4 regions of the Pseudalkalibacillus sp. A8 genome follow, and region 2 is predicted to be linked to each of the others. Evidence: riboswitches for the same ligand, from Rfam matches in the RefSeq annotation. Region 2 holds a riboswitch; each other region holds the start of a gene.

Region 1 (8,150 bases), 2.3 Mb from region 2:
CCTAGTACCTTTTCCATAGCTAATTGAGCTGCTGACAATACAGGAGTGATAGAATTTTGAATGTTCCTGCCAACAAGGCAATCAGGGTGCGGATTTTCATGCACACTAAACAATTCTTTTTCCTGCACAACATCGACCGCTTTATAAACGTTAAGTAATGTTATATAAGATGGTTCCTTGGCTAGTTTTGTCCCTGCAATACCAGGTTGTACTTCGATTAATCCTGCTTTTTTTAGCATACCCATAATTTTTCTTATCAAGGTTGGGTTCGTGTTTACGCTTCCTGCTAAAAATTCCGATGAGCTGATCCCCTCTTTATTTAATTCAATAAGAGCTAATATATGAACACCAACAGTAAAACGGCTACTGATGGACATATCATTCACCTACCTTATATTTTGATGCAAAATTTATTACGCAATATAGACATGTATCTAATTTGATTACAACGTATTATACCTTAAAATTCGTGAAAAATAACAAAGGTTTATTAAATTTGTTGACAAAACAACAAGAAGTATCTACGATAGATACAGGTATTCAAATTAGATACAAGTTAATTAGGTTTTATATAGAAGACATAAAAATATAATTGGAGGAATAGACAAATGAAAATGTTAGTCACAGGTGCAACAGGAAAATTGGGAACAAAAGTTGTGGAGACTTTATTAAAAACTGTACCAGCGGACCAACTGGCTGTTAGTGTTCGCAATCCAGAGAAGGCGGAAGGATTACGAGCTCGTGGAGTAGACGTTCGCCAAGGAGATTTTGATCGTCCAGAAACATTGGACACGGCTTTTGCTGGTATTGATCGCTTATTAATCATTTCTGCGGATGGAGACAATGAAACAAGAATTCGTCAACACAACAATGCAGTAGCTGCCGCAGAGCGTGCTGGAGTAAAATTTATTGCTTATACTAGCATAGCAAACGCAAAGGAAAGTAAAAATTTTCTTGCTCTAACACATCAGACAACAGAAGAAAACATCTTGAAAACAGGCATTCCTTACTCCTTCTTACGCAATAACTGGTACTTGGAGAATGAAATTTCAAGCATTCAAGGTGTCCTAGCAGGAGCTCCTTGGGTGACATCAGCAGGAAATGGCAAGGTAGGCTGGGCACTACAACAAGATTATGCAGAAGCTGCGGCAGCGGTACTCTCTGGTAACGGGCACGAAAACACTATCTACGAGCTTTCTGGCAAGTTATTAACTCAGGGAGAACTTGTATCTGCACTTGGCACTGTATTGAGTAAAGAAGTACCTGTAAAACAGGTTGATGATACTACTTATGCTGACATTATGAAAGGTGCTGGCATACCAGATTTCCTTATTCCTTTTCTTGTTGACATCCAGAAAGGCATTAGAGAAGGTACACTTGAAATCGATAGCAATGATTTCGAAAAACTTCTTGGGCGTCCAGCTACACCAATTAGTGAGGGATTAACTCAAATCGTTAAAGGTATCTCTTAAACAGCATATTTGAACTTAGTTTAAAACCGACCTTCTTCCATTAGAAAGGTCGGTTTTTAATATAAGAATGATGCAATGCCAATTCAGAATAAACAAACAATTATTTGTATTCAATATTTTAACCACTCTTTTCAAGTCAATAATAAAAGAATGTTATTCCATAAGGGCGCTTTTCTGAATAAGGAAAGCGTCTTTCTTCATGAAAAAAGCCAGATTATGAGCTTTTTGAACAGGACAGATTCGTTTAGGGGGATTTATTAATAAAAGGATTTTAAGGATGGGAGTCGAATTTTGGTTTTATAAAGAAATTTAGGGGGGGAGAAATATGCAAAAAGTAGTTGAGGGAATCAATCATTGGATAAAAAGATTACCAGAAGAGTACAACTCTATGTCTGAAAAAGATATTTCTAATCGACCATTACCAAATAAATGGTCTAAAAAAGAGATTTAAGGACATCTATGTGACTCTGCCATAAATAATATTGAAAGATTTATAAAAATTCAATATGAAGAACCAGTGTATGTTATTCAATCGTATAATCAAGACCAATGGGTAATGGTTCAGAATTATCAAAATAGACCACTTCATGAAATAGTAAACCTTTTTCAGACATTAAATAAGCAAATTGTTAATATTGTTAAGAATATTCCTAACGAAAAGTTATCCAACCTATGTGATATAGGAAATAATCAACGTAAAACACTAGAGTGGCTTATACAAGATTATCTTGAGCATATGGAACACCATATTCACAATCAAATCTTGATTGAAAATAACGACTTATAAATTTAATTCTTATTCAAGTAACGGACGCTTTTCTGTAATATGAACTGCACCCTTTTTTATGAATAGGGCCATTTTGTTGAATAAAGGTAGGTATTTCAGAAAGGGAGTTAGAAGTCAATATTATTTGACGTGTTACTGAATAACAGGAATTGCTCAATTTACTAAATATTCATCTTATATCCCCGTACCATACCGTGTTCTCAAAAATAGTAATCGAAAAGAAATATTGAGAAAGTGTATGTGAATAATCTAATGAAAAGGGTTTATCTAGATAGAAAAGATTAAAACAATACCAAAGGGAGTAATCCGACAAACATACAAAGGAGGAAAAATTATATATGCCATATAATAACGAAAGGATAGTCCGAGCTAACGGGGTTGACCTCTGCGTTGAGACTTTCGGTAATCCCAAGGACCCTGCAATCATCCTTATCAGCGGCGCGCCGTTGGCCTGCTCAATGCACTGGTGGGAGGACGTGTTCTGCGAGCGCCTCGCAGCAGGCTCCCGATTCGTTATTCGCTATGACACCCGCGACTTCGGCCGATCTGTCACCTACGAGCCGGGGGACACGCAGTATAGCCTCCGCGATCTGGCTGCGGACGTCGTCGGCCTGTTCGACATCTTCCGACTGGCCGACGCCCATCTCGTAGGTTTCGGAGTAGGCGGATGGATTGGCCAACTGGTGGCACTTGATTATCCTGATCGGGTTACATCATTAACTCTAATTTCAACAAGACCCAACGCTCATGGTCCTACTGATCTCGACCTTCCAGAACATTCGGAGGAGTTCATGGCACACATTAGAGAAGCGCCGGAGCCAGACTGGTCAAATCGGGCAGAAGTGATCGATTACATTGTCGATTTTCAATATGCACTTTCCAATTCACATTTTTTTGACAAAACGACTAAATATGACCTTGCAGGGCGCATCTTCGATCGCAGCACAAACATTGCGTCGAGTATGAAAAACCCACCTCTTATTGACAAGGGCGATCGTTGGAGGGAACGACTCGGAGAGGTGGGTGCTCCAACTCTTGTGATTCATGGTACCGAGGATCCCTTCTTTCCCTATGGAAATGCACTTGCCTTAGAGAAGGAGATCCCTGATACCCAGTTGCTCACCTTAGAAGACACCGGTCACGAGCTTCCTCGGGCGGTCTGGGACGTTGTCATACCAGCGATTTTGCAGCACGCGTCAGACGATTAACACTCGCAAAAAAAAAGCAGGAGAGCATTGGCTTAGATAATGAAGGGGTGTCGGTTTGCAGTCAACCTAATTGTTTATTAAAGAAAAGGGCGCAATTCTTTAAGTGTGTCTTTTTGAATTGGGCAAGATTGTGGTGTAAGAATCGTTGAAGGAGATTGATATGTAAATTCAATTTATTTATTTTCATGATATTACTTGAATTTTAGATAACTGAATGATAATATCAGTAACAATAAAATATTTAAATAAAAATAAATAGCGATAACTTCTTATCCAGAGTGGTGGAGGGATAGGCCCTATGAAACCCGGCAACCATCAAGTCAAAATATTGTCTTGAACGGTGCTAATTCCTACAAAGGTGTCAACCTTTGAAAGATGAGAGGAAAGTATGTAATAATACGAACCTCTCTTTAAACAAAGAGAGGTTTTTTAAATGGAAAGAGGCTTATCGCTCAAAGGAGCGAGATTAAATGGAAAGAGCAGTGTTTGGTGCAAGCGGGTTTTTTAGTCAAAAAGCTTTTATTACAGGTTTTCGTGGTATTGAAAATGTTCGAATAGGACATCTAAGAGGGAAAAATCTAGATATAGTAGAAATATGGATTAATCCCTGGAAGGTATCTTATAATGAATTATTAGAATTGTTTTTTGACTTACATGACCCAACATCTAAAGAAGGAAATCAATCATTGATTTTCTTCTCTGATAAAAACCAATTAACATTAGCTAAACAAAAGAAAAGTGAGCTGAAACATATTTTTAAAGATAAAATTATTACAAGAATTACTCCAGCATGTGAACATATTAATGACCTAAAAGAGATAAAATTTATGTCTTAATAAAAATTTCACATTGTAACCACAGAACATCGCAATAAGTAAAATACTTCCTATTCAGCGGCCTCCGGTTTTTCTTAGGGATATTACTCGGAGCATAATATGTATTTAAAATAATCGAAAAAGTAAGAATAGTAAAAAATATTCTAATTCCTACTTAAATTATAGGAATACACGTATTAAAATTTCGTAAAATAGATTAATAAACGAAAAGGGGGAAAAAGATGAACACATTTCTTATCTTCGTAAACGTCGCGGTATTATTATTGCTTATGTTTGGTTTGTTCTTAATGCAAAAGAAGCATGTATCTTTTTCAAAACGCGTATTCACAGGCTTAGGTTTAGGTATTATTTTCGGTTATATAATTCATGCAATCTATGGAACTGGGCATGAAGTTACAGTCGGAACAATTGATTGGTTTAGCATTGTTGGCAGTGGTTATGTAAAACTATTACAAATGGTTGTAATGCCGCTGGTATTCATTTCAATTGTCGGAGCGTTTACGAAATTAAGATTGACTAAAAATATCGGGAAAATTAGTTTCCTTGTCATTGGAATACTGCTTGGAACGACTGCTATTTCGGCAGCAATTGGAATTGGTTCCGCGTTAGGATTTGGACTTGATGGCATAGAGTTAACTGCTGGTGATGCAGAGAACGCTCGAAATGAGCAATTACAGGAACGTGCTGTGACTGTAGAAAATATGACGATTCCTCAACAAATCCTTGAGTTAATTCCAAGCAATCCATTTCTAGATTTAACAGGTGCTCGTGCAACCTCTACAATTGCAGTTGTATTTTTTGCTGTATTTGTCGGGATTGGCTACCTTGGAGTAAAACGAAAAGATCCTGAGCCTGCTGAATTTTTTGCGAAAATTATCGATAGTTTATACGCTGTTATCATGAGAGTTGTAACGTTAATTCTCCGTCTAACACCATATGGTATCCTGGCAATTATTACAAAAGTTGCTGCTACAAGTGATTATGACGCATTCATGAAATTAGGCAAGTTTGTTGTGGCTTCTTATGTGGCATTAATTTTGGTGTTTATTGTGCATTTACTGTTGTTGTCATTTGCAAAACTAAACCCTGTAAATTATGTAAAAAAAGGGCTGCCAACTTTAACATTTGCCTTTACATCACGTACAAGTGCTGGAACACTGCCGATGACAATTAAGACACAAACAAAGGATTTTGGTGTTTCGGAAGGGATTGCAAACTTTGCTGGTTCCTTTGGACTTTCAATTGGTCAAAATGGATGTGCTGGTGTTTATCCGGCAATGTTAGCCGTTATGGTAGCTCCAGCCGCCGGTGTTGACCCTACAAGTCCATCATTTATTATTTCTCTAATTTTGGTAGTGGCAATCAGTTCATTTGGTGTCGCAGGTGTCGGGGGAGGAGCAACCTTTGCAGCTCTCATCGTACTATCCGTCATGAATCTTCCAATTGCGATTGTTGGGCTGTTAATCTCAGTTGAACCTCTTATCGACATGGGCCGTACTGCTGTAAACGTCAGTGGAGCAATGACATCTGGTATCCTAACAAGCAGAGCCACAGGAGAATTCGAAAACGAAGTCTACCAGCAGCAAAATGTTGTAGAAGCGTAAATTAAATTGGTGACAGGCACCATTCATGTACAAATAATACATTTTTTATGTGCTAGACCGACAGTGCTCAAATGTTAGTACCTGACCCCATACATTTTATTCTGAATATCATATTTGGCTATCCAATTTTTAGCTGAAATAAATCATAGGAAATTACTTTATAATTAATTCTAATTTTTTTGAAAGGCTCGCTTAAGTTGACAAACCAGTTCAACCATAAATGCTCCGAGTGTATTAACTGTGGTAGAGCCATGCTTAGAGAAAAAAGAGTCCCAAGTGAAAAGCATTTGGGATTCTTTTTAGTTGCATTAGTGATTTTGTGTATATCCAACTAATAAGGTGATCCAGGAGCCCAAGGCAATTAAAAATTAATATCGTTTGCTTTACATTTACATGGTATAGGGATTCGTGATTTCTAATTGTCCCTATTGTGGATTTAAAACAAAGTGAAACCCTTTAAATAGGAGTTTTTCTTATTAAGCAATCGGGCGCTTTCCATGAACAAGGATAAGTGCTCATTTTTCATTTTAGGTCCATATTCTTTAAATAAGGAAAGAGAAGGTAATTCACCTTGAAAGGTAAAAGTTATGTAATAAAAAGAGAAGCTTATTGGAACAAGGAAAATTATCTAAAACAAATAAAGTAACAAGGCTAAGAAGGATGTTCTATAAATCTGTTAAAATATAAATGAAATCTTAACTGATATATGGGAGGTAAAATGAAAAAAATAAAGGATTGGGCAAAGAACTTAAAACGACAAATTTTTATTCTATACTTTGCTTATAAAGATGAAAGAGTACCTGGGTATGCTAAAGTATTTACAGCTTGTGTTGTAGCATATGCGTTCAGTCCTATTGACCTGATACCTGATTTTATACCGATTCTTGGTTACTTAGACGATGTAATTATTGTTCCATTAGGGATAATGTTTGCGTTAAAAATGATACCAAAGGATGTAATATCGGACTGTGAAGTTAAAGCAGAAGAAAGGATAAATAATGGTAAGCCGAAGAATTGGATAGTTGGTTCACTAATAGTTTTGATATGGAGCGTAATGATATTATGGATTATTTTGAAGGTATATCGATTCTTCAGCTAACGGGTACGTTAGTTTAATAAGAATTAAGTGGTTTTATGAGTGAGGTCAGATTTTAGTTATTCAATTAAAGGGCGTAATTCAAGGGTATTTAATTGCGTTCATTGTTCCGTTAAAGGAGGCGTTGATTCGAAAAAAGGATTACGCGCCTATTTGTTTACTATCTAACTATTGGGCAGGATTCTAGAGTAAAGGTTTTGTCTACTTAATCAAAGATGATGTGGTGGGAAGGAAAAATGAAGACTTATTTAGACATAGCTGTTTTAAATAATATAGCTTGGTGTGAAATTATATGTAAGACTCATCAAATAGAATACTCGTCAAGTAGGCATGTGTGGGGCATACTATCTAAAGCACCTCCGTTTTATCCGGATATCATTACATCAAGTAAGGCTGCAACAACTAAAGAAGTGGTTGATTTCATGGGAGATAAGAACATTCTATCTATCAAAGATAGTTTTGCGGATCTTAAATTGCAGCCATACGGATTTAAGCAACTATTTCAGGCAGAGTGGATTTATCATCCTCCTATTTCTATGCCTAAACTTCTTGATTCGCCTTGGCGTGTTATAGCAACAGAAGATGAATTGAAAAAGTGGACCTCAGTTCATGGATCAGAACAGGTAATAAAGAAAAATCTTTTGGGGCGAAATGATGTGAAAATCTTCATCCATGAACATAAAGATGGTATATCGGGATTTATTGCTAATTTAGGTGCTGATGTTGTAGGAATATCCAATGTGTTTTCAAATGGATATATAGAAAAGGACCTGTGGTCAGATATCGTTCATGTCGTTTCAACTGTATTTCCTGATTTATCAATGGTCGGGTATGAACACGATGATGATCTCAAATCTGCACTATCCTGTGGATGGGTGTCACTAGGTCCACTATATGTTTGGGTAAAATCATGATTTAATTTAAATAAAAAGTAAATTAATTGGTATACCCTAGAAGTAAATATTGTTTGTAAACATCAAATGAAAATTTCTCGTTAATCAATATATAATTCAAGAAAAGGGGGCCGCTCGACAAGTTCTGTTATAAGCGCTTTAAAGCGTGAAATACAGAGGATTATTGTGTTTAATCCTAACTTTACAACGAAGGATGGGAATGACGGAACCATGTTTCCCGAAACCATCCCGTC
Region 2 (8,150 bases):
CACTATTTTCCCTCCATTTTGCATCGCTTCAATCGCATTTTTTAAGATGTTGATAAATACTTGTTTTAATTGATTCACTTCGCATCGAATCAATGGAATATCCTCTTCTGCCTCAATGATAATTTGTATATTGTTCATGGTTGCTTCAGGATAAACAACAACTAAAACCTGTTCGATCAACAACTGCAAATCTTGGAGTTGAATGGTATTAGCCTCGGGCTTTGCTACTGTCATAAATTGATTGGTAATCGATTCAATTCGATTGATTTCAGATACCATCACATCTAGATACCATTCATTGCTACTATCTATAGAAGATTGCAGCAAACTTAGAAATCCTTTGAGAGAGGTCAATGGATTTCGAATCTCGTGGGCAATTCCTGCTGATAATTGGCCGACCACTGCAAGTTTCTCCGATTTCCTTAATAATTCTTCCGTTTCCTTCAGTTCTGTGATATCACGTCCTATTATCACAAGTCCTTTACGTCTGCCATCAGGATAAAAAATGGGAACTTTCGTAACTTCGAAAATAATTGATTTGCCATCAGGTTGGGGAATCACTTCTTCACTTCGGGTAACATGGCCATTTTCCCACGTTTCTTGATCTGATTTCTCACAACAAGAAAAAGTATCTCTAAAGAGTTTATTATAGGTAGCCAGTTCGCTATCTTTTTTACCACGATAAGAAACATTCTCAAATTGAAAATAAGATAGGGCAGTATCGTTCGCTTCAAGCCATTCTCCTTCACCATCTTTAAAAACAATAACATCAGGCATAGCATTAATTAAGGTACGTAATCGTTTCTCACTTTCCTTCAATGCTTCTTCCATTCGTTTATGTTCTGAGATATCTCTTAAGATGGATACGAAAGCTGTTACATTCCCCTTTGCATTGACAATTGGGGAAACGAAGTTGCTAACATCAATGAGACTTCCATCTTTTCGCTGCCTAATCGTTTCAAATGACATAACATGCTTGCTATTCAATATTTTTTGAAGGTTTAAGGTACACTTATCAACCAAAAAATCAGGAATTATAGGTAATTGTCTTCCAATTACTTCTTGTTCAGTCCAACCAAATACCTCTTCAAAAGCTTCATTCACTTTTATGACCTTATATTCTAAGTCGAAAATTATAATGGAATCCACTGTATTCTTAAGAAATAAGTCCAATTGTTGTTTGGTTGATTGGAGATCTTCTTCCATTTGCTTATTTTTAGTAATATCTTTTACAATTCCATAAACTCCAACAATCTTATTGTTTATAAAAATCGGAAAGCTTTTTACATTTAAATTTACTCGGTATCCATTTTTGTGCTTAACCGCCACCTCATATACTTGCGGCTTTCCTTTTATTGTTTTTTTCAAATAGTTCAATCCATTTTCTAGATATTCCGGGATAATTAGTGAGGTAAGTGCTATCTTTTGAAGTTCTATTACCGTATATCCAATCATTCTCTCCAAAGCCGGATTGGCATCCAATAAATTTCCCTGTAAATCACAAGAATAGATACCATCAGGATTATGATCAAAAAGGGATTTATAAAAGTCTGTACATTTAAACGATTTTCTCACCGTAACATGTTCCTTTTCAGCATAATTGGGGATTAAATCTCCGCTATTTATACTTTTAAAAGTTTGGATTTTTCTATCTTTTGTACCAGGGAAGGAATATTTTGCAGCAAAGGTGTCCTTAATACTTGTTATAATTGGAGGAATAACGTCAACAACTGCACCGATAGGCATTCCTCCGTAGATATAAGGGGTTAGCGTAAAACGCCAATTTCCTTTTGGATGTTCGAGTTCCCAATAAGTCCTTGATTCTAAGGATAATGATAGAGAAGGGGCGTTGACCAAGAAATGGTTCGAATTAATCAAACCCTGTTCATATAAGACAGGAGATGCTTTAATCACCTTCCATCCGCGATCTAAAACTGCTAAATATGACTTAGACTGCCCTGAAATACTTTGGCTTTGGTAATATTCGGATAGCTTACAGCGTTCTAACTTTAATTGGTTGCGTAGCATCCAAGTTACTTCTTGTGCCGCTGAAGTTACTACTGACAAAAAATGAGGATGGTTAACAGCCCATAGACCAGTCAAGTCGATGACTCCCAAAATCTTTTGGGTAGCTGGATCACGAATAGGAGCAGCTGAGCATGTCCACTTTTGTACCTCTTGGCAAAAGTGTTCTCCAGCAAATACTTGAATCGGGGAACCGCTGGTAATTGCTGTCCCAATGGCATTTGTACCTGCATTATTTTCTGCCCAAGATGAGCCGATGACAAAATTCATATCTTCAGCCTTTAGCATTAAAGACAAATCTCCGTCTAAATAAACGATATCGCTGGAAGGGTTTGAGAACGTTATCAAATGGCCAGAATCCATATACATATTCTTTAATTTCGTAAGTACCGGTTTTAAAGTATGAAATAAGGGATCCGTTGACACATATTCCTTAACTTGTTCTTCACTGAGGTTGATGGAAGTTTTACTTTGAAGTGGACTGATTCCTATTTCTAAACACCTTTGCCATGAATCATACATTAAAGGACGGATTTTGGGTGCTGGATTATTACCAGAAATAAACTTTTCCCATTCACGTTCAAGTTTTTGTTTTTCTAATTTAAGGGAAGAAGACTTATCTAAGGCAATTAAGTTATTCATGACCATAGTGACCCTCCCAATATATATTAGCGCTTGAAAATTCAGTAAATTCAGAATATTAATTATTGTAGTGTAATTCGCTAATACGGTAAGAAAATCCTTTATTTTGATTAATGGACATGAAAAATTCGGGACATTTTTTGATATTCACTTGAAAAGTTTACCTTAAGGGGAATACTTTACAACCCCTGCTGTAGAAGAACTAAGATGAGAATTGACTACCGGTCATTTGGGTGGTCGTAAACGAGGACCTTACCAAAAAAAGAAATCATTGATTGCATGACCTATAATCATAATGATTTTCATGATGTGCTTCGATATACTAAAAGAAACAATCAGCTGATCCTTATGGTGGAGCTTCAAGGGCTTTTCAGATTGTTGAAAACAAGGATAATCAATGTTTGAAGGTATTACTAGCTTTTTAAAGAATCAACAAAAAAGATCAAGAGAAATGTTTTACGTCCAAAAAATACAGAATAAAAATAAGTTTGAGAGTGATACAGATGAAGAATTATAAATAAACTATTAATCAATTGCAGAAAACAGGGAATTATGATGGAGAAGCAGCTTGCATGGGGGACAGCAAGTAACATCAGTGCAAAAATCAATTTATTTCCGCAAGTGGTTCGTCTATAGGAGAACTAGGTGAAGATGATCTAGTTCTATGTTAAAACATTGATGAAACGAGGAAACGTCCTTCAATGGAAACACCAATCATGAGACTAGACTGTATATAAAGAAAGACCAGATATTAAGGAAATTCTCCATTCCTCACCTTTGTTTGTGTTTTACACAGAAATAGTTTTTAACGATGAAAGTTCTTTTACATTTGAAACACCTGCCAAGGATATGGAAACCTTTGTTTCTTCAATGATGTTCTCTAATACCTTTTCCACACCCGATTGCCCATCTACAGCCAATCCGTAAACAAAGGGTCTTCCAATAAACACTGCATTCGCTCCTAAGGCCAGCGCCTTTACAACATGCGATCCACGGCGAATTCCGCTATCTAAAAGGACAGGGATCTTCCCCTTCACTTCCTCGACAATAAGCGGGAGAGCATCAATAGCTGAAATAACCCCATCCAATTGTCTTCCACCGTGATTAGAAACAATAATTCCATCTATTCCGTTTTCCACAGCAAGCCGTGCATCTTCAGGGTGAAGAAGCCCTTTTAATAAAATAGGCAAAGAAGTCTTTTCTTTTAAGGCAGAAACATGTTTCCAGCTAAGGGTTGGATGATGGATATTTTCCAAAATCCCCTGAATAATCGATTCAGAGTCCTGATTTTCAAGAAAGCTAAGGAATACCGGATCTGTTTCATAATTTGCTTTTCCTAGACCAAGCTTTAGTGGAGAAAAGCGATTACGTAAATCTTCTTCACGCCAGCCCATCATAACCGTATCGACGGTTAGTACAATCGCTTCATAGCCAGCTTGCTCTGCTCTTTTTACCATATTGAAAGAAACCTCTTCATTGTTTGACCAATAAAGCTGAAACCACTTTGGACTATCACCGGTTGCCGCTGCTACGTCCTCGATCGAATAGCTGGAAACCGTACTTTGTACAAAAGGAACTTGGTGTCTGGCTGCTGCCTTGGCTGCAGCAATGTCTGCTTGTTCATGTGCAAGCTTTAGCATTCCGACTGGAGCAAGAAAGATTGGATAAGAATATTTCTGACCAAACAATTGAACGGACGTATCTAAATTGGAAACATCTCTTAAAACCCTTGGAACATTAGAAAGCTTTGAGAAAGAAGATGTATTTTTTCTTAATGTTTCTTCATCGCCTGCACCTGAGCGAACATAACCAAATCCACCGACCGACATCTTTTTTCTTGCCTCTTGTTCTAAATCCTTGTAGGAAATTGGAAAGGATTCAACCGAACTAATATTCTGTAATAAAGCATCCTTACTTGTAGTTGTACTCATTTTTCATCATTCCTCCCCTTGCCCTTATTCTTTTTTAAAATAATATGAAATTATCAAATTCTAAATATTTAATCATTTTCTTGTTAAAATTTACAGTATTGCTCCACTAAAGTCAATCACGAAATCCATATCCAATTCTTTGATAGAATCTGTATAAAATAGATTGACTTCCCTTTTAAACAGGTTTATTATCAATATATTAAAATTTAATAAAAATTCTCTTATTGAGAGTGGCTGAGGGACTGGCCCTGTGAAGCCCGGCAACCATTCATGGTAACTATGTCATGAACAGGTGCTAAATCCTGCAAAATACCCGGTGTATTTTGAAAAATGAGAGAGGTACTTACTTTTTATGTATATTTATGCCTCTCTTTTTGAGAGGCATTTTTATTTTCTAAAGATTTTATAAAGACGGAAAGGAGGGGTTATGATGTCAATATCCGTTATAAAAGGGGCACCGGGTCATTATCGAATCGGTGAGGGGGTCCTTAAAGAAATAGAATTTCTATTATTTGAGCTCAAGATTCGAAAAATTCGTATTATAAGCGGGAAAAAGGCATGGAATGCTGTTCAGGCTTATTTGCCCGAAAAAATCAAAGAATTGGCCGATTCAAACATTACTTTTGTAGAAGGACATTGTACTTTACAAAAGGCTGAACATATTTCAGAACAGCTATTAGTAGATTCTGCTGATGCTGTCATCGGAATTGGAGGAGGAACTGCATTAGACATTGCTAAAGCATCCGCTGTTAAAGCAGGTATCAAATCGATCTTAATTCCGACGGTTGCATCTACATGTGCCGCATGGACTCCACTAAGTGTGTTCTATGACGAAAATGGAGTTTTCACACATTATACTGAATTCCCTTTAGCCAATACCCTTGTACTTGTTGAGCCCGCTATAATTGCAAATGCTCCAATACAGTACTTGAGAGCAGGAATAGGCGATACTTTGGCAAAATTTTATGAAGCTGAGGCATTGATCTCTTCATTTTACAAAAATGATGTACTTCCTGTTTGGCTTCAGGTTTCACGATTCACTGCAACCATATGCAGAGATGTTCTGCTAAAGGATGCAGAAGGGGCAATCCAGTCTGCCTCTGAAGGAAAGGTTTCTGAGGAACTGGTTAGGGTGATTGAAGCCATTATCATGACAGGTGGCATGGTTGGAGGCTTTGGCGGAAAAGCCGGAAGAGTAGCTGGTGCCCATTCTGTTCATAATGGCCTTACGGAAGCAAAGGAAGTGAAGTCCTTCTTACACGGGGAGCTTGTTGCATATGGAATACTAGTTCAATTAGATTTAGAAAATAAAGAGCAGGAACTAACCAAACTGTTAAGCTATTACCATAAGTGGGGTCTTCCGATTAGTTTGAAAGATTTATCCATTAATCCAGAGGATCAAGCTCTTCTAGGGAAAATTATTAAAAAAGCAACACTTCCACAAGAATCGGTACATTTTATGGATGTACAAATTACAGAAGAAGGTCTGTTAGCCGCCATTAAAAGAGTTGAAAATCTTACGTATTCTAAAGTGAACTAAATCTTGCATATTACAAATAACGGAATAAATTTAAATCCGACTAAATATATGAATTTACTACGAAAAGGGGAATAAACATGAAAAAGTGGTTGTTAGCTAGTTTATTTGTTTTAGTGACTTCAGCTCTCGTAGCTTGTGGTGGAGGTAGTGAAACAAGCGGTTCAAAAGAGGATAAAGCAGAAGGCTTATATAGTGATGAAAAGCTGGTTGTAGGTGTAACTGCAGGACCTCATGAACAAATACTTGAAAAAGTTAAAGAGCTTGCTAAAAAAGAAGATTTAAACATTGAAATCAAAGTATTTACAGACTATGTAATGCCAAATGTCGCTTTAGCCGAAAAAGAAATCGATCTTAACATTTTCCAAACAGAGCCATACTTCGATGCATTTAAAGAAGACCGAAAATTAGACCTTGTGAAATCATTTGATACTGTAACATTCCCAATGGGCATTTATTCATTAAAAGTAAAAGATATTGCTGATCTAAAAGAAGGCGCAAAAATTGGATTACCTAGTGATCCGACAAACAGCGGACGCGCATTGCTTCTATTTGAAAAAGCCGGATTACTTAAGTTGAATCCAGACACTGGTATTAACTCAACTGTAAAGGATATTGTTGAAAACAAAAATAATTATGAGTTTATTGAACTTGATTCTGCACAAATAGCGCGTCAGCTGGATGAACTTGATGCAGCAGCAATTAATACGAACTTTGCTATTGAAGCTGGATTTACACCATCAAAAGATGCCATTTTTATCGAACCTAAAGATTCTCCATATGTAAACCATGCCGCTGTAAGAACGGAAAACAAGAACGATGAAATTTTAACAAAATTAGCAGACATTTACCGAAGTGAAGAAATCGGAAAATTCGTTGAAGAAGAATTCGAAGGCTCAGTAATTTCTTCTTGGTAATTAGAAAAGCGGAAGCGCCCGTTTAGCGACGTATGGACTGGATTAAGCCTAATTTAATGTTCTTTTAATCATGGTTAATATTGCTTACTATGTTGATTGGAGTGGAAAGGACGAAACTCCTACGGGAAAAGCAGGTCAAGGAAGATCTCACAGGCGCGTCATGCGCCGAGGAAGACCGGGCTGCCCGCAGAAAGCGAATGCCTGGAGGGGATTCAACCGGTAAGTTTAACTTTCAAAAAACGTTTTACTTATTAAATTCGAACACATTTATTTTGATTACACGAGCTTAGAAGGGAGTTTTACAAATGATTGAACTAGTTGGAATCTCAAAAACTTTTACAGCTAAAAAAGGTTCAATTCATGCATTAAAAAATGTTTCTATTTCTGTAAAAAAAGGTGAAATCTATGGTGTGATTGGATACAGCGGCGCAGGAAAAAGTACTCTTATCCGCTGTGTGAACCTTTTAGAAAAGCCTGATACAGGGTCTGTAAAAGTAAATAATGTAGATTTGACAAAGCTATCAACTGGAAAACTCCGTGAAGCTCGAGGAAAAATCGGGATGATTTTCCAGAGTTTTAATCTACTAAAAACAGCGACTGTATTCGAAAACATAGCACTTCCATTAAAGCTTACCGGCTTAAGCAAAGATGAAGTAGAGAAACGTGTTACAAAGTACTTAAGCATTGTAGGCCTTGAAGAGAAGCATCACGCTTATCCTTCTGAGCTTTCAGGGGGACAGAAGCAGAGAGTCGCAATTGCACGTGCATTAGCACATGAACCGGAAGTCCTTCTTAGTGATGAAGCTACAAGTGCCCTGGATCCTGATACGACAGAAGCCATTTTGGATCTATTGTTAAAAATCAACAAAGAGTTTGGGATTACCATCCTGCTCATTACCCATGAAATGAATGTCATTCAACGAATTTGTGACCGGGTAGCCGTCATGGAAAATGGAGAGGTTATTGAAGATGGAACAACAAGAGAAATTTTCACATCACCAAAGCATCAAACAACAAAGCGATTCATTAACAGCCTTTTCTCACATCAAATACCGGATGAAATCCTTTCGAACTTAAATAAAACAGGTCAAGTAGCTA
Region 3 (8,150 bases), 2.0 Mb from region 2:
TTTCCGTTTCATTCTCGCTCAAAGGTGCAGTCGGTTCATCAAGGATCAAGTAACGGACATTGCCTGCCATTGCACGGGCAATAAGGATCATCTGTTTCTCAGATAAGCTGCACTCCGCAACCGGTTTATTGACGTCCAGACTTATGTTCATCTCAGATAAAATCGTTTCCGCTTGTTTCCGGATCGCCCTCCACGATAACCTCGAGAGCTTGAAACCACTGTTGAAGTCATCAATGATGAGGTTTTCAGCTACCGATAAAGTCGGGAAAAGGGCGGTATCCACTTCCTGTACGACGATTCCGATCCCGTGCCGTTTCGCATCCGACGGCGAGTCGATCGAGATGTTCTTACCGTCGATCTCGATCGTCCCTCCATCCTTTATATAATCACCGGCAAGGATCTTCATCAATGTACTTTTACCAGCTCCATTCACACCTAATAACGCATGCACTTCACCAGCATTGACCGAGAACGTGACGTCTTTAAGAACATCCACCTTGTCGAAACGTTTATCGATATTTCGCATGATCAACTGGCTCATGGTTACTCGGCCTTTTCCTCTAATGCTTTCATCCAAGGGGATACACCAGCATCTGAGCTGCCCCATCCGTTGACATATTCACCGATTTCATCCATGGAGATCGTTTGATCCGGAAGGTCCGATTGTTTGACGAGATGCGGGTCCAATGAATAGATGGATGGTGTTTCTTCCCCTGCTGCCTTTTGATATAAAAAGCGGACTTGAGCCCGGCCGACTTCAGATGGATCGGTGGCAGCGGTCGCTACCCATGGGCTGTTTTCTTTTTGGATGATCTGAAGGTCTTCATCGCTCAGATCAATCCCATATACTTTGATGTCAGTACGTCCAGCTTGTTCCAGTGCACGCGTTACACCTTTTGCGAATTCATCCCATGGGGCGAACACCGCATCAATGTCCCCTTCATTCGGGTACTTTTTCAGGATCGCTTCCATCTGGTTCTGGGTATCAAGGGCTGTGTTGGCGGTCGCGTTTCCGAATTTCGCCACCTCTTTTATATTCGGATATCGTTCTTTGAATGCATCGTAGATTGTATTACGGCGCTCCATCGGAGCGAATCCGCCTACCCAGACATAAACGATTTCACCTTCCCCGTTCAAGTCCTGGGCGAGTGTTTTCAGTGAACTCCATGCCAGGCTGTAGTCGTCCTGGTCGATGACAGTTACACCTGGTAGGTTCAGATCGCTATCGAAGGCGACGACCGGAATCCCTTTATCCAGGGCTTCTTTTACCCCGCTTTCCAATGCGTCCGCGCGACCATGGTCGATAAGGATTCCATCGACGCCCTGATTGATTGCCGTTTCAAGGTGTGTGGCCATTTTCGAAAGGTCATTATCGGCGTTATAGATTTGGACTTCTCCACCGAACGCTTCGACCTGTTCTTTTACCCCTTGTACATATTGCGAGGAGAATGTTCCAATCGACATTTGCATGATCGCTGCGATTTTCAAAGGTTCCTGTACGCCTTCTGGGATTTCTGCTGAAACGTCACCGGAAGAATTGCTGTCCTTTTTCTCTGTTGATTTGTCACTGTCTTCTGCTTTCACCGTATCTTGTGGTGCTGCTGCATCTTGTTCATTTGTACAAGCCGCTAGAATCAATGTGAAAAGTAAAAGTAAAATGAATGCTGTTTTCAAAGGTTTCAATGGTTTTCCCCCTAAATATAATTAGTTTTTTCATCCGCTTACTCAGTTTAAAAGTGACAGGGAGCTACGGAATCTATATACACCCTTATATCGTTTTCACTTTCTGTAATCCTTCTTGCAGATCCCCTGTGATGATGCCCTTTTCGGTTATGATTCCCGTTATATATTCATGAGGTGTCACATCAAATGCAGGGTTGTAGATGTTGACTCCCTCCGCAGCTACACGTTCTCCGTTCCAGTGAGTGACTTCGTCTTCGGTTCTTTCTTCAATCGGAATTTCTTCCCCTGAGGAAATGGTCAGATCGATCGTCGACAAAGGTGAAGCCACATAGAAAGGGATATTGAATGCTTTTGCTAGCACAGCGAGCCCGAGCGTCCCGATTTTGTTGGCGACATCCCCGTTGGCTGCGATCCGGTCCGTACCTACGATGACGGCTGAGATGTTCTTGTTCTTCAAAACGTGTGCTGCCATATTGTCGGTGATCAGGGTGACATCCACTCCGATCTGTCCCAGCTCCCAGGCAGTCAGACGCGCCCCTTGCAAGACGGGCCGTGTCTCTGTCGCATATACAGAAAGCTCGATTCCCTGCTCTTTCGAGAGATAAATAGGAGCAAGCGCTGTTCCATATCTGGCAGTCGCAATCCCGCCCGCATTGCAGTGCGTCAAAACAGTATCCCCTTGTTGAAGGAGTGATAAGCCATATTCGCCGATCTTTCTGCACACCGCTTCGTCCTCGGTTTGGATTGCAAGGGCTTCTGCTAGAACAGTCTGCTTCGCCTCTTCGACTATTTTCGCATGGAATGCAGCTGCGACGACCCGATCGATTGCCCAGAACAGGTTGACCGCTGTCGGCCGGGAACTTGCCAGGTAATCCCGCTGTATCCGGAGACCTGTTCTGAAATCTTCAATCGATTGTCCCGCAAACTTGCTCGCCCAGAGCGCAAGGCCGAATGCTGCAGCAATTCCAATCGCTGGAGCTCCCCTCACTTTCAACGAATGGATGCTTTCCCATACCCCCTTCACATCATCCAGATGTATATATTCTGTTTTGAGGGGCAGCTTTTGTTGGTCGAGCAATACGACTCGATTGTTTTCCCATCTTACTGAGCGGATAAAATCTGTTTCTATCATTCTGTTAAACTCCTTTTACCAAGTTGATGAGGTCTTCGATGGTGTTCACATAATGTCGGTTAAGGATCAGATGCCTCCCGGTCTTAAGGGACTCCCGTTGGACATTCAACCGTTTTTCCGGGTCTTCGATGCCATGGATGTCCTCTACATGTGAAAGGCCGATCGTCCGTCTGATGATCTTATTTCCTGCAAAACCAACCGTCTCCTGAAGGATTTCATCTAACACAGCATCGAGATATCCAGACACTGCAAGGAATGGATCTTTCCCTTTATCAACCCATAATTTCGTAAACTCCGCTGTGAACACGTTCCAAGTTTCTTCGATTACATCGAGCAGGTAGGCTTGAAAATCACGACGGACAGCTTCATCTTCAATCCTGGCTTCCTGTGCCAGACTGTTCAGGATCAGATTGGCGATAAAGGCACCGACATCGAACCCGATTGGACCGAAAAAGCTGAACTCAGGATCGATCACTTTCGTCGAATCTTCGGTGGCGAAAATACTTCCGGAATGCAGGTCACCATGTATCAGCGCTTCCGCTTTTGTAAGAAAGAGATGCTTGAGCTTCGCCGCTTCAAGCTTCAGTTCATCATCCGCCCATAATGCTTCGACCTCTGGACGTAGTTCCTCAGGAAAATCGTTGGTGTCGTGATCGAAAAATGGATCTGTAAATACGAGATCCTCGGTGATTTTACAAAGTTCAGGGTTAACGAATTTGGAAGCGAGCAGTTTTTTCTCACTTGGATCCAGTCCAAAATCGGATGTATGGAATAAGGTATGGGCGATGAATTTCCCGATATCAGTAGCAAGTTTCGGATACTTTCTGCCTTCTATCAGCCCTTTTCTCAGTATGATATAGTCTGACAAGTCCTCCATGATCGTTACGGCGTAAACCTCATCTGTCCCATAGACCTCAGGGACAAGATCGGGTACGTATTTTGCTGCCTCTTTCAATGATTCACTTTCGATCCGTGCCCGGTCTAGCGTCAACGGCCAGGATTCGCCGACTACTTTTGCGTATGGGAGTGCCTGCTTGGCAATTAACGACTGCCCGGTATCATCTTCTTTTACATGGAATACATAATTGAGATTTCCGTCACCGATCTCGTAACATGTCACCGGACTGTCCTTAGAGATGAAATTTCCATCTTTCAAGTACGCCACGACCGTCTCTGTTGTGAAAGGTTCATAGGTTGATTGCTTCGTTAACATAAGAGAAACCTCCTTATTTTGGATATAAAGAAAACTTGCGAAGCCAAGCCTGCAGCGATGGCTGAGCCTTAGTTGCACTTATACTTAAGAAAGGGTTTATAGTGCAAAAAAAAACCTCTTTCCGATGAAAGAGGTTGAAGGTATGTAGTCTTCGTCCCTCTCATCTACCAGGATGTATGGTTTCATCCTGTTGGAAGTAGCACCGTGCCTTTTCTAGAATCCTTAAATAGAAAGGTCGGTTGCTGGGCGTCATAGGGCCAATTCCCTCAGCCTGCTCTTGATAAGAGATTTTATGAAATTTATGATTATTGGAATGTAAAAACTAACTTGAAAAGAATATTACAGAACACCTTCTCAACTGTCAACAGGTTTTTCCAAGAAAAGAAAAATATCCTGTTAAGGAATGATCCAAACGCTTAACTTCTCAAAACCTCTCACTAATTTTATCGTTTACCGACAGAAGACTCCCACCTCAAGGAATGTGAAGGGCGTATCCCAATGAGTAGGTGGGAGATGAATGTCGGTTGGGGTTAGGCAAAGTGGACCTCGTTGTGTTAGAATAAGAACATACATTCCCTTTAAGCGAGATGATCAGCCATGTTAATCAAAAAAGCGTATAAGTTTCGGATCTATCCAAACAAAGAACAGGAAATCTTAATCGCTAAAACCATTGGTTGTTCTCGTTTTGTGTTTAATCATTTTTTAGCTCAATGGAACGATACCTACCGTGAAACAGGCAAAGGGTTATCGTATAACACTTGCTCTTCTCAATTAACACAACTTAAGAAAAAATTGGTTTGGTTAAAAGAAGTTGACAGCATTGCTATACAATCCTCTCTTAAAAATCTTGCTGATTCGTATACTCGATTCTTCAAGAAACAAAACAAAGCACCACGATTTAAGTCTAAAAAGAATAATGTACAATCCTACACAACAAAGCACACGAACGGCAATATTGCGATTGTAGGCAACAAAATCAAGTTGCCTAAACTTGGCTTAGTCAGGTTTGCCAAAAGTCGTGAGGTTGAAGGTCGTATCCTGAATGTCACGGTTCGACGTCATCCAACCGGAAAATATTTTGTATCCATCCTTGTTGAAACAGAGGTTGAAGCGTTACCTAAAACCGGTTCAGCTTTAGGGATCGATGTTGGCCTCAAGGACTTTGCGATTTTGTCTGATGGAACAATACATAAGAATCACAACTATTTTTGCAAACTTGAAAAGAAATTAGCCAAAGCACAACGTACGCTTTCAAGGCGTAAAAAGGGTTCTTCCAACTGGCATAAGCAACGGATAAAGGTTGCACGACTGCATGAGAAAATCACCAATGCAAGAATGGATGACTTGCATAAAATCTCGACCGGTATTGTCAAAAACCACGACATCATCGGTATAGAAGATTTACAAGTAAGGAATCTATTGAAAAACCACCATTTAGCCAAATCTATCAGTGAGGTTAGTTGGTCGAAATTCCGTATGATGCTTGAATACAAAGCGAAGTGGTATGGCAAACAAGTGGTCATTGTCGCAAAAAATTTTCCCTCTAGTCAACTATGTTCAAAGTGCGGATACAAAAACAAAGATGTTAAAAATCTCGGATTGCGTAAATGGGATTGCCCTTCTTGCGGCGAACATCACGATCGAGACATGAACGCAAGTATCAATATTCGTAATGAAGCATTACGATTAAACCGCAGGAACTGCGGGGATAGCCTAGTTAAGAACCGGTGGTTGCACTGGTGCTCTTAGGAATCTCCCACTTCAAACAGACCGTAAGGTCGTTAAGTGGCGAGAGGTTCAATTAAATAAAATAATAGTTAGGGAATTGACATGCACGAATTTCCGTGTAATAATCCGTGTTATAAATCTATTTAACTGGAATTCAATCGTATGACTCTTATCAAGAGAGGTGGAGGGACGAGCCCGAAGAAGCCCGGCAACCGGCTTTTAACTGTAGTTAAAAACACGGTGCTAATTCTCGCAGCTTTAGAGCTGACAGATGAGAGGATGGAGACCGCAATCAATCGACCTCTTCCTCTTGTGGGAAGAGGTTTTTTATATGGGTTAATAGAATGATAACCTTTAAAATTTGTTAAATACTTGAAAGGGTGAACGTCATGAGTGAAAAAATCATTGCTACCTACCTGCTGCATGACAAAAAAGAAGATCTTGAGAAAAAAGCGGAATCGATCGCACTCGGATTGACAGTCGGATCATGGACGAACCTGCCAGCTTTGGAGCAAAAGCAGTTGAGCATACATAAAGGGAGAGTGATTGACGTCACCTACCTTCCTGAAGACGAAAAAGCGGATCACTTTTTTGGAGGAAAACGGACGAAGGGAATCATCAAGATTGCCTACCCTTCCGCTAACTTCAGTAACGACATCCCGGCCATTTTGACGACAATCTTCGGTAAACTTTCATTGGATGGGGAAATCAAGCTGCTCGATATTGAGTTATCGGATCTGTTGCTTTCTCAGTATCCTGGTCCGCAATTTGGAATCTCTGGTATCCGAGAGAAACTCGACGTTTATGACCGGCCATTGCTGATGAGCATTTTCAAAGGCGTGATCGGTAAGGAGCAGCAGGACCTCGACAATCAGATGCGGCTTCAAGCCCTGGGCGGTGTCGACATCGTCAAGGATGATGAGATCCTCTTCGACAACGAAAAGACGCCATTCGAATCAAGGATCAAGTCCGGACTGCAGGTTTTAAAGGAAGTGTATGAGGAAACGGGCCACCGGACTTTGTATGCTGCCAATTTGACTGGCCGGACCTTCGATTTGAAGGAAAAAGCGAAGCGGGCAGTGGAACTTGGAGCCAACTCCCTGTTGTTAAATGTATTTGCCTATGGGTTAGACACCCTGCAGGCTTTGGCGGAAGACCCTGAAATCAATGTACCGATCATGGCGCACCCAGCGTTCAGCGGAGCGATCACACCTTCCCCATTTTACGGTGTCTCGAATAAAGTCCTGCTCGGAAAGCTTTTACGACTGGCTGGTGCAGACTATGTTCTGTTCCCGTCACCGTATGGAAGTGTAGCGCTGGATAAGGGGGAAACGCAAGAAATTGCTGAAGCGTTGACAGTTGATGAAGGTCCATTGAAAAGAGCTTTCCCTGTTCCATCTGCCGGCATCCACCCGGGACTGACGCCACTGCTCATCAATGACTTCGGTGAGGATAGCATCATCAACGCTGGTGGCGGAATCCACGGTCATCCGGACGGAGCAGACGCTGGCGGCAGAGCATTCCGCGATGCAATTGATGGTGTATTGGACGGCCGGTCATTGGAACAAGTGGCTGAAGTAAGTGATCCACTGAAAAAAGCGCTTGATCTATGGGGTCCTGCGAAGGTGAAATCAAAATCATGAGCAGACAACCGATCATCTTTTGTGACTTCGATGGTACGATTACTATGAGCGACAATATCATTACTATTATGAAAAAGTTTGCGCCACCAGAATGGGAAGAATTGAAGGATTTGATTTTATCCCAGCGGATTTCTATCCGTGAAGGTGTCGGAAAGATGTTTTCGCTCCTTCCGAAAGATTTGAAGGATGATATTAAAGAATATGCAATCCGTCAGGCTGAATTCCGTCCAGGTTTTGAAGAATTCGTAGCCTTTACGAAAGAACAGAACATCAAACTGCTTGTGGTTAGCGGAGGCATTGATTTTTTCGTCTATCGATTGCTTGTGCCTTTTGACATTGAGCGCCATGATATTTACTGCAACGGCAGTGATTTCACCGGCGAAAGGATCAGAATCACCTGGCCACATCCGTGTGATCGTTATTGCGACAATGACTGTGGCTGCTGCAAACCTTCGATTTTAAGAAACTATGATCCTAAACAATACGACAGGATCGTGATTGGTGATTCGATCACAGACTTACAGGCAGCAAAAATAGCAGACAAGGTGATCTCAAGAGGTTTTTTAACCGAGAAATGCCGTGAATTGGACCTGGATTACAGAGCATTCGAAACCTTCTACGATGTCATCGGAATTCTGAAACAAAGACAGGAGGAGCTGGTATGAGTAAGTTGAAGAAGTACTGGAATGAGCTTGCCGATGTAAAAGATGAACTTGCTTCTCGTGATTGGTTTCCCGGTACAAGCGGAAAC
Region 4 (8,150 bases), 2.4 Mb from region 2:
GGCTTTAGAACTAACCGAGCATATCACCCTGATTCCTACAAAAAGAGTGCCAGACGATCTATACAAGCGTGTCCGTGAACATTATGACGAGAAACAATATGTTGACCTTGTACTAATTATCAATCAAATCAATAGTTGGAATAGAATTTCTATTGCAATGGGGAATACAGCTACTAAAAATTAATAATTACACTTGACGAACATCAAAATGGTGTTCGTTTTTTCATCCCTTTTTACTTACAGTAATCGGTGGCTTTGTATAATTCCTCTTCAGTAGATTCTTTCATATGTAGTGCAGTAGGGTATTCTTAAGAATAAATATGGATGGCTTCGGGGGTCAATAGACCCCCTTAGGTAATAGCCACTTTCTTTTCCTTCAACCGGATAATTCAACCTTTTTCTTTTCATAATGTTCGATGAATTTGAAACAAGGCGGTAAAAACAGGAGGACGACAATGATCCTGAGCACCTGAACGGCGACGACGAAGGTCGAATCTCCATCCAACAGAACTGACGTGGTTGCCATTTCCGCAATCCCACCTGGCGCAAAAGCCAAGGTGGCTGTCACGAAAGTGATTTCTGTCAGCTTCGATACGATGAACGAACAGCCGAACATTGCAAGGATGAACCCAATTGTACATATCAATGCAAGGTTGACGATTTTCCCCAGCCCGATCAACATATTCTTATGGAACATGGCGCCGATACTGGAGGCGATCAAAATTTGTGCAAGGATCATGAACGTGGTCGGCCACCAGGCGATGAGATCATGACCGACCATCGAAGAGCCGGCTGTCTGGAATATCGCTACACCCAGCATGCTTCCAATTGTCCAAGGAGCTGGGAATTTCAGCTTTTTCCCTAAAATAGCCCCTCCCCATGCTGCGAAAACAAGGGCAAAGGTCCAAAACAGTTGCGTGAACTGGAATTCCGGTGCAGCCATCATTAAAGCACTATTCGCTGCACCAGAGTGGTGAGGCGTCACCAACAAATAGGAAACAATCATCGGGATCATCAAAATGACGAGGAAAACGCGTATTGTCTGAATGATGCTTACGATTGCCGTATTGGCCCCGACCTCTTCGGCGATACTGGGCATTGCCGTAAGTCCCCCAGGGGCAGTACCGTAAAAGCTTGTAAGCATATCTGTCTTACTGAATTTCCAAAGGACATAACCAGAAATGATGGAGAAAATGATGGACATGATCAGCATGAAAATAATGGCGAGGGAATTTTCCATGAAGACGCTCATAACGGACAGATTGATTTTCTGTCCCAATTCGATCCCTAATAGGCATTGTCCAATACAGGTCCAAAATTTCGAGATTCCTTGTTCGTTAGTTTGTAGAAATTGAGGTTTACGATAGGAGAGTAAAGTCGCAACTACTAATGACCCGATCATCCAGCCGATTGACAGACCTGTAAAAGAGAGTAGGAAACCACCGATACTGCTCAAAAGGATGAACATCATGTTGCGAAAAAATATGTTGTTTTTGTTCATAATTCAGTTCGCTCCCTTATATAAAAAATATAGTATACTTTTTGGTATAAATAAAATATTGGAATCGAATGGATATCGATAAGTTTTCATTATATCTGGGAGGGATGCTGATGGAAACGCGTGATTGGTCGATCTTGCAGATTTTATATCGGGAGAAAAACATTACGAAAGCAGCAAAAAGGCTTTATATATCCCAGCCTGCTTTGACCAACCGACTGAAACAGATTGAAAAAGAATTCGGTGTGAAAATCGTCAACAGAGGAAGGCGGGGAATCCAGTTTACGTCCCAGGGGGAGTATCTGGCAAAATGCGCAGATGAAATGTTGTTGCGGATCCGGAGCATCAAGGAAAATGTACATGACATGAAGGACATTGTGTCAGGAACATTAAGGCTAGGGGTATCGAATTACTTCGCCCATTATCAATTGCCTGGCGTTCTGAAGCTTTTCAAAGACAGGTTCCCGAATATCGAATACAAAGTCACATCAGGATGGAGCAGTGAGATTGCACCGTTATTGCCTAAGAAGGATATCCATATTGCATTTGTGAAGGGAGATTTCAATTGGGTGGATGAAAAACATTTATTGTTTGAAGAAACGATATGTATCGTCTCCAAGGAACCGATCCATTTGGATGAACTCCCCGAATTGCCGAGGATCGATTATCGGTCCGAATACTCTCTAAAGAGCGTAATCGATGACTGGTGGTCTGAAAATTATCCACATCCCCCATTGATCAATATCGAAGTGGATAAGGTCGATACGTGTAAGGAGATGGTGCTTAACGGTTTAGGGTATGCGATCATGCCGAGCATGATTTTAAGAGATACGGAAGGATTATATACCATCGATCTGAATACAAAAGAGGAAGAACCATTATTGAGGAAAACGTGGATGCTATACCATAAGGAATCCTTGAATTTGAATATGGTACGGGAGTTTGTCAGATTCATAGAAAGCATCGACATGAATGAAGACTTTTAAAATTAGATGCCGCTATGTTGTTGATATTTCAATAGCGAAATTTCGTAGAAATCAACAATGAAGAGTACAAAGCCTAAAATCAAGTCATTCTATTGACTGAAAAAACTATTTTCTCTATCATCAGCACAAACCGATCTCCTGCTAGTTTAATAGAATAGAGTATCATGCTCTTGGAGGTGATGCTCTATTGAGAAACATTTTGTTCGTTATCAATCTTATTTTCCTCCTTATGAAATTTTCCAGTTGTGTCCAATCTGTTCGCCGCATGAAGCGATCCTGAATCGATGTATAGATGATCGGCCGAAAAAGGAACGGAAGGCCAATATATTGAACTGGCTTAAGGGGATAAAATGGTGATTTACTTTGTACTTATCATGATTTTTTGTTTCTGAAAGTTTGTGGGAAAATTACTGGAACCGTTTCAACAACACAGATCTATTTCGACGCTTTCCTCCCTTATGGAGGAGAGCAATGGGCGGTACAGGGAACAGAGCTTCAGTTCACTTCAGATAACTTGCTGCTTCCATTAATTATCGTAGTCAACGGACAGTAGAGGGCAAAGAAACAGATAGGTTGTCTATGGACGCTTCATACGGACAGTCGAGGGCAAAGAAACGGATGGAGTTGCTCTATGGACGCTTCATACGGACAGTCGAGCGGAAAAAACGGATAGAGTTGCTCTATGGACGCTTCATACTTGCGGATTGCTAGCGGAAAGCGAGTATATTTCTCAAGCTATTACAATAGTTTTTTGATAAAATATTTTTAAAATTCAATTTTCCTGTTGACAGGTCGAAGTGTAAGTAGTAAATTATGAATCATATTAAAAATTTCATCTGAACGAATTTTTCTTATCCAGAGAGGTGGAGGGACTGGCCCTGTGAAACCTCGGCAGCAGGCTTTTAGAGCACTGTGCCAACTCCAGCAAGCATCCAATGCTTGAAAGATAAGAAGAGCCGAGTGATTCTGTATTCTCAACCTCTTCTTTTTAAGAAGGGGTTTTATTATTTTATAAAAGGAGGATGCACGTGTACCACCGACTCTAAATGAATAGTGATTTCTTATCCAGAGAGGCAGAGGGACTGGCCCGATGAAGCCTCGGCAACAGACTTATCAAAGTACTGTGCCAATTCCAGCAAGCTTTTACGCTTGAAAGATAAGAAGAGCCTTAGACGTGACCAACGACCTCTTCTTATTTTCAGAAGAGGTTTTTTCTTTTTCAAAAAAACTTACAACAATCCTTGAGGAGGAGAAGAAATGACAAAACGAATTCTGTTGAATGCATTTGATATGGCTTGTGCAGGACATCAATCACCGGGGTTATGGGCGCACCCGGAGGACCAATCGGACCGTTATAACGACATCAATTACTGGGTGGAGCTCGGACAACTGCTTGAAAAAGGGAAATTCGATGGACTGTTCCTGGCGGATGTCGTCGGTGTTTACGATGTGTACAAAGGAAGTCGGAACGCTGCAGTACGCCAGGGTGTCCAGGTTCCGGTCAATGATCCGCTTCTGCTTGTTCCAGCGATGGCGCAAGCGACCAAGAATCTCAGTTTCGGCCTTACGTACACGTTGACCTATGAACAGCCTTACACGTTGGCAAGACGGTTCTCGACACTTGATCATCTGACAAACGGACGGGTTGCCTGGAATATCGTTTCTTCCTATCTCGACAGTGCTGCACGGAATTATGGACTGAGCCAGCAGATCGGGCATGATAACCGTTATGAGCTTGCGGAGGAATTCCTGGAAGTGGTCTATAAGCTGTGGGAAGGCAGCTGGGAGGACGATGCGGTTAAGCACGACAAAGATACGAGAGTGTTTGCCGATCCTGAAAAAGTGCATGAGATCGATCATGATGGGAAGCACTTCCGCGTCAAAGGTATTCATCTCTGTGATCCTTCACCGCAACGTACGCCGGTCCTTTACCAGGCAGGAGCATCACCTCGTGGAAGGAAATTCGCATCACACCACGCGGAATGTGTCTTTGTCGCAGGTCCGACACCACAGATCGTAAGAAAGACGGTCGATGATATCCGTCAAAAGGCAGAAGAGAGTGGACGTGGTCGGGATAGCATCAAGGTATTCACTGTGTTTACACCGATCGTCGGCCGGACGGAAGAAGAGGCGAAACGAAAGCATGAAGAACAGAAGAGCTACGTGAGCTATGACGGAGCATTGGCGCTCCTGGGCGGTTGGACTGGGATCGATTATTCACAATTGGAACCGGACCAAACACTTGAATATATCGAGAACGATTCGATGCGGTCAGCGGTTGAAATCTTTACGACAGCCGATCCGGAAAAACGATGGACGGTGGAGGAACTGGCGAAGCATGTCGGGCTTGGTGGACGCGGACCTCTTGTCGTCGGCTCACCGGAACAAGTCGCTGATGAACTCGAACGCTGGGTAAGGGAAGCGGATGTCGATGGCTTTAATATCGCTTATACATTGGCACCGGGAACATTCAAGGACTTCATCGAGCTGGTCGTACCGATTTTACAAGAAAGAGGCCTCGTTCAAAAGGATTATGAAGAAGGAACCTATCGGGAGAAATTGTTCGGATCTGGGAAGACACACCTCCCTGACACACATACTGGAACACAATATCGTAAGCGCAAAGAACTTGAAACGGTTTAAAGGCGGGATAGCATGTTAACTTTCTATTTTATCGGACTTGCAGCATTTTGGATTGTAGGACTTGGACTATGGAATCACCTATACCCGAAGGAAAGTAAGGAGGGGAAATCATAAATGGGATCATACGCGACATCATTTATCTGGATAACGATCACACTGCTCATCGCTTATTTCATATTCGTCATCTGGCTCGGGAAGAAAGGAGCTGTCCATAGCCGTACGCTCGTCGGGTTCACAATCGCGAAAGGGAAGGTGAATCCGTGGATCGTCGGGATGAGCTTCGGGGCATCCTATGCCAGTGCCAATCTTTTCCTCGGGGTGCCAGGTTGGGCGTATACGTACGGGTACTCTGCGTTATGGTGGACCCTCGGCTGTTTCGGCGTCTCCTGGTTCGGACTGCTCTTGTTCGGCAAGACATTCTGGAAATACGGTCAAAAAAACGGAGGGGTCGTAACGCTCCCGGAATGGCTCGGTTCTCGTTATAAAAGCAGCACCATCCGCGTCCTCGTCGCGTTGTTGATCCTGTTCAACGTTTATTATATCGTCGGTCAGAACGTCGGTCTTGCGACGATGTTCGAAACGATCATCGGTATCCCATATACGTGGGGAGTCGTACTTGGAGTAGTGATTACGATCCTTTATGTCGGCTGGGGCGGTGCATTCGCGCAGTTGGTAAGTGACGGCATCCAGGGCATCATCATGTCGATCACATCCGTCGTCATATTCGTTTCATTGCTATGGACGATCGGAGGCGGCCTTGGGGTATTCGGTAAGCTCCAAGGACAGCTTGCTTCGGCAAGTCCGCAATTGCTATCCGCGACATCAACAAGTGACGGTCCTTTTTCAAGCGGATTTTCGATCCTGTCCATCCAGTGGCTGTTGTTCAGTTTCGTACTATTGCCGCATCTGATGAATAAAATTCTGACGCTCGATGATGCGAAACAGCTGCGGCCGTTCACACTGTCTGCCGGGATCTCATTGTTCTTGTTGTCGACGCTGACGGTCTTTGCCGGTCTTGCTGCCCGTGTCATCCTGCCGAACTTGGATGCAGCAGATAAGGCGATTCCGTTGTACCTGATCGAGGCATTTCATCCGATCGTCGTTGCAATCATGGTGACAGGCATCATTTCAGCGATCCTTTCGACGACGGACAGCCTGTATCTTGGGATCTCGTCAAGTATCGGGAACGATCTTTTCAAGCCGTTGGTTGGACCGTTTTTGTTGAAAAACAAACATGTGACGGAAGGGATCGTCGATGATCGGGCCATGAAGATTTCGAAGTATTCGCTTATATTGATCGGTGTCGCATCGCTGTACTTGTCGATCGAGCGACCTGAATCCTTGGCTCTGTTGACCCAATTCGGAACATCTGCGATCATCAGTGGGATTGTCGCTCCGATTGCACTCGGTTACTTCTGGCCATATGCCAATAAATATGGCGCCATTGCATCCGTAATCGGGGGAGCTGGCCTTTACATTATTCTGACCAGTCTCGGTATTGTTGAGAATCTGTTCATCGCTCTCTTTTATGGATCGATCTTCGGTTTTCTCACCATGGTCACGGTATGCCTCGGTACCCAACCAGCAGTGAAACGGAAGCTTAAATACGCAAGTACAAATTCATAATCTCGCATACTAACAAAAGCCTGAGGGACATTTGCGCCCCCTCAGGTTTTTCTGGTAGATACCCCACGAATAGAATTAATGAATGAGCCGACTAGTCCCACTATCAAACCAACCACCGTTCCAGTAAGTAAACTGCTGATGAATCCAAACATTCTCGTGATCAGAGCGTTTGTTGATACGGATACATCGCTTAAAGTACTACCTAAAGTAGGTGACGAATCAAAAACTGAGGTCCATAACAGTTGGTGGGTGAAGCCTAATAGGATTCCGTAGAATATTCCAATCAATAAAAGCGGTTTAAAGGGCTTGGTCGTTTTCTTCACTACAACTCCTAACCAAATTAGCGGGGGAATAAACACAAGCAGCATATTGGACAGGCCCCCAGGTTCCACCCAATTCAGATCATGAGCGATTACACGAGGAATCCCTAACAATGCTAATAAAAAGAGTGTTACTACAGGTAATCCTAACCTGTTCTTTGACTTGTTCATGATAATAGCATCCTCCATGTATGATTTTTCGATGTATATTCAGATTACTATGCAGATGGAGGCAGAAAAACAATCCAGGGCCATATTTTTAAATAAGACTTGAGACTGATACATGTTGCGTTTGGTAATGGAGGTAATTAGGCTCAAGTACGGCCAAAATCAGCTCAAGTACGGCCATAGAGACCATATTAGAGTGAACATCTAATATGGTCTTTTTCCATTCAGACTATATAGAGTATAATCTTGCAAACTTTGAATTTACAACATTTACACATTGGAAACACTTACATTGGCTTGATATAAGCGTTATTATATAGGTAGATGATGATCATCACTTTCATTGAAGTACAAATATGCAAAAATAGATTTGTAGATAAGGGGGATCCCCATGGTATTGGATAAAAGGCGTGCACACTTGTTATCCATCATTCAACAATCCTATACTCCCATCCCGACAAAAGAATTAGTCAGAAAGATGAGGGTTTCTCAACGCACTATCTATTATGATCTCCATCAAATCAACAATTGGCTGGAAAATCAGGACTTGGAGCCGGTCCAGAATATCCGTGGCAAGGGCCTATACTTACCTGGGAAAACAAGGTCCAAAGTAGAGGTTCATCATGAAGATGGGTTTGATGGATGGCAATATCAATTATCCAAACAAGAGCGTGAACAGCTGATCAAAGCTATCATTCTACTTGAAGAGCAGGAAGCCTCTATGGATCGATTTATAGAGGTCACTGGTATGAGCCGGGGTACTGTTGCGGAAGCCCTCAAGTCGATCAAGCAAGAATTCAGTAGAAACGACCTCAAGCTACACTACAAACCCGGATCAGGCTATGTGCTTGATGGCTCTGAGGAAAACAAGAGAGGAATGTTATCAGACCTTCTCTCCACAGTCCTTTC

Evidence for each region. A riboswitch is a leader RNA that binds a small molecule or an ion and turns the genes downstream of it on or off. The one in region 2 is predicted to bind S-adenosylmethionine.
Region 1: another riboswitch for S-adenosylmethionine. It lies ahead of ACJROX_RS08190 (peptide-methionine (S)-S-oxide reductase); the one in region 2 lies ahead of ACJROX_RS26390 (iron-containing alcohol dehydrogenase family protein).
Region 3: another riboswitch for S-adenosylmethionine. It lies ahead of mtnK (S-methyl-5-thioribose kinase); the one in region 2 lies ahead of ACJROX_RS26390 (iron-containing alcohol dehydrogenase family protein).
Region 4: another riboswitch for S-adenosylmethionine. It lies ahead of ACJROX_RS08295 (LLM class flavin-dependent oxidoreductase); the one in region 2 lies ahead of ACJROX_RS26390 (iron-containing alcohol dehydrogenase family protein).

Annotation. Positions count from the first base shown of each region.
Region 1 covers NZ_CP174509.1:1,574,138-1,582,287, forward strand. Annotated here, with positions in the region: gene ACJROX_RS08165 (Rrf2 family transcriptional regulator) at 1-377, opposite strand, end outside; gene ACJROX_RS08170 (SDR family oxidoreductase) at 609-1,472, shown strand; gene ACJROX_RS08175 (hypothetical protein) at 1,798-1,923, shown strand; gene ACJROX_RS08180 (hypothetical protein) at 1,990-2,259, shown strand; gene ACJROX_RS08185 (alpha/beta fold hydrolase) at 2,598-3,467, shown strand; SAM riboswitch class I at 3,734-3,849, shown strand; gene ACJROX_RS08190 (peptide-methionine (S)-S-oxide reductase) at 3,938-4,303, shown strand; gene ACJROX_RS08195 (L-cystine transporter) at 4,525-5,907, shown strand; gene ACJROX_RS08200 (YkvA family protein) at 6,626-7,006, shown strand; gene ACJROX_RS08205 (hypothetical protein) at 7,240-7,917, shown strand.
Region 2 covers NZ_CP174509.1:5,250,588-5,258,737, reverse strand. Annotated here, with positions in the region: gene ACJROX_RS26400 (PAS domain S-box protein) at 1-2,673, opposite strand, end outside; gene ACJROX_RS26395 (alpha-hydroxy-acid oxidizing protein) at 3,456-4,598, opposite strand; SAM riboswitch class I at 4,817-4,935, shown strand; gene ACJROX_RS26390 (iron-containing alcohol dehydrogenase family protein) at 5,029-6,138, shown strand; gene ACJROX_RS26385 (MetQ/NlpA family ABC transporter substrate-binding protein) at 6,216-7,052, shown strand; gene ACJROX_RS26380 (methionine ABC transporter ATP-binding protein) at 7,358-8,150, shown strand, end outside.
Region 3 covers NZ_CP174509.1:1,188,569-1,196,718, reverse strand. Annotated here, with positions in the region: gene ACJROX_RS06240 (sugar ABC transporter ATP-binding protein) at 1-526, opposite strand, end outside; gene ACJROX_RS06235 (sugar ABC transporter substrate-binding protein) at 544-1,683, opposite strand; gene mtnA (S-methyl-5-thioribose-1-phosphate isomerase) at 1,769-2,815, opposite strand; gene mtnK (S-methyl-5-thioribose kinase) at 2,820-4,028, opposite strand; SAM riboswitch class I at 4,186-4,315, opposite strand; gene tnpB (IS200/IS605 family element RNA-guided endonuclease TnpB) at 4,626-5,777, shown strand; SAM riboswitch class I at 5,923-6,034, shown strand; gene ACJROX_RS06215 (2,3-diketo-5-methylthiopentyl-1-phosphate enolase) at 6,146-7,399, shown strand; gene ACJROX_RS06210 (2-hydroxy-3-keto-5-methylthiopentenyl-1-phosphate phosphatase) at 7,396-8,064, shown strand; gene ACJROX_RS06205 (methylthioribulose 1-phosphate dehydratase) at 8,061-8,150, shown strand, end outside.
Region 4 covers NZ_CP174509.1:1,599,490-1,607,639, forward strand. Annotated here, with positions in the region: gene ACJROX_RS08275 (carboxymuconolactone decarboxylase family protein) at 1-184, shown strand, start outside; gene ACJROX_RS08280 (AbrB family transcriptional regulator) at 377-1,501, opposite strand; gene ACJROX_RS08285 (LysR family transcriptional regulator) at 1,612-2,484, shown strand; gene ACJROX_RS08290 (hypothetical protein) at 2,867-3,037, shown strand; SAM riboswitch class I at 3,333-3,437, shown strand; SAM riboswitch class I at 3,543-3,647, shown strand; gene ACJROX_RS08295 (LLM class flavin-dependent oxidoreductase) at 3,742-5,127, shown strand; gene ACJROX_RS08300 (sodium:solute symporter family transporter) at 5,242-6,753, shown strand; gene ACJROX_RS08305 (hypothetical protein) at 6,795-7,244, opposite strand; gene ACJROX_RS08310 (BglG family transcription antiterminator) at 7,633-8,150, shown strand, end outside.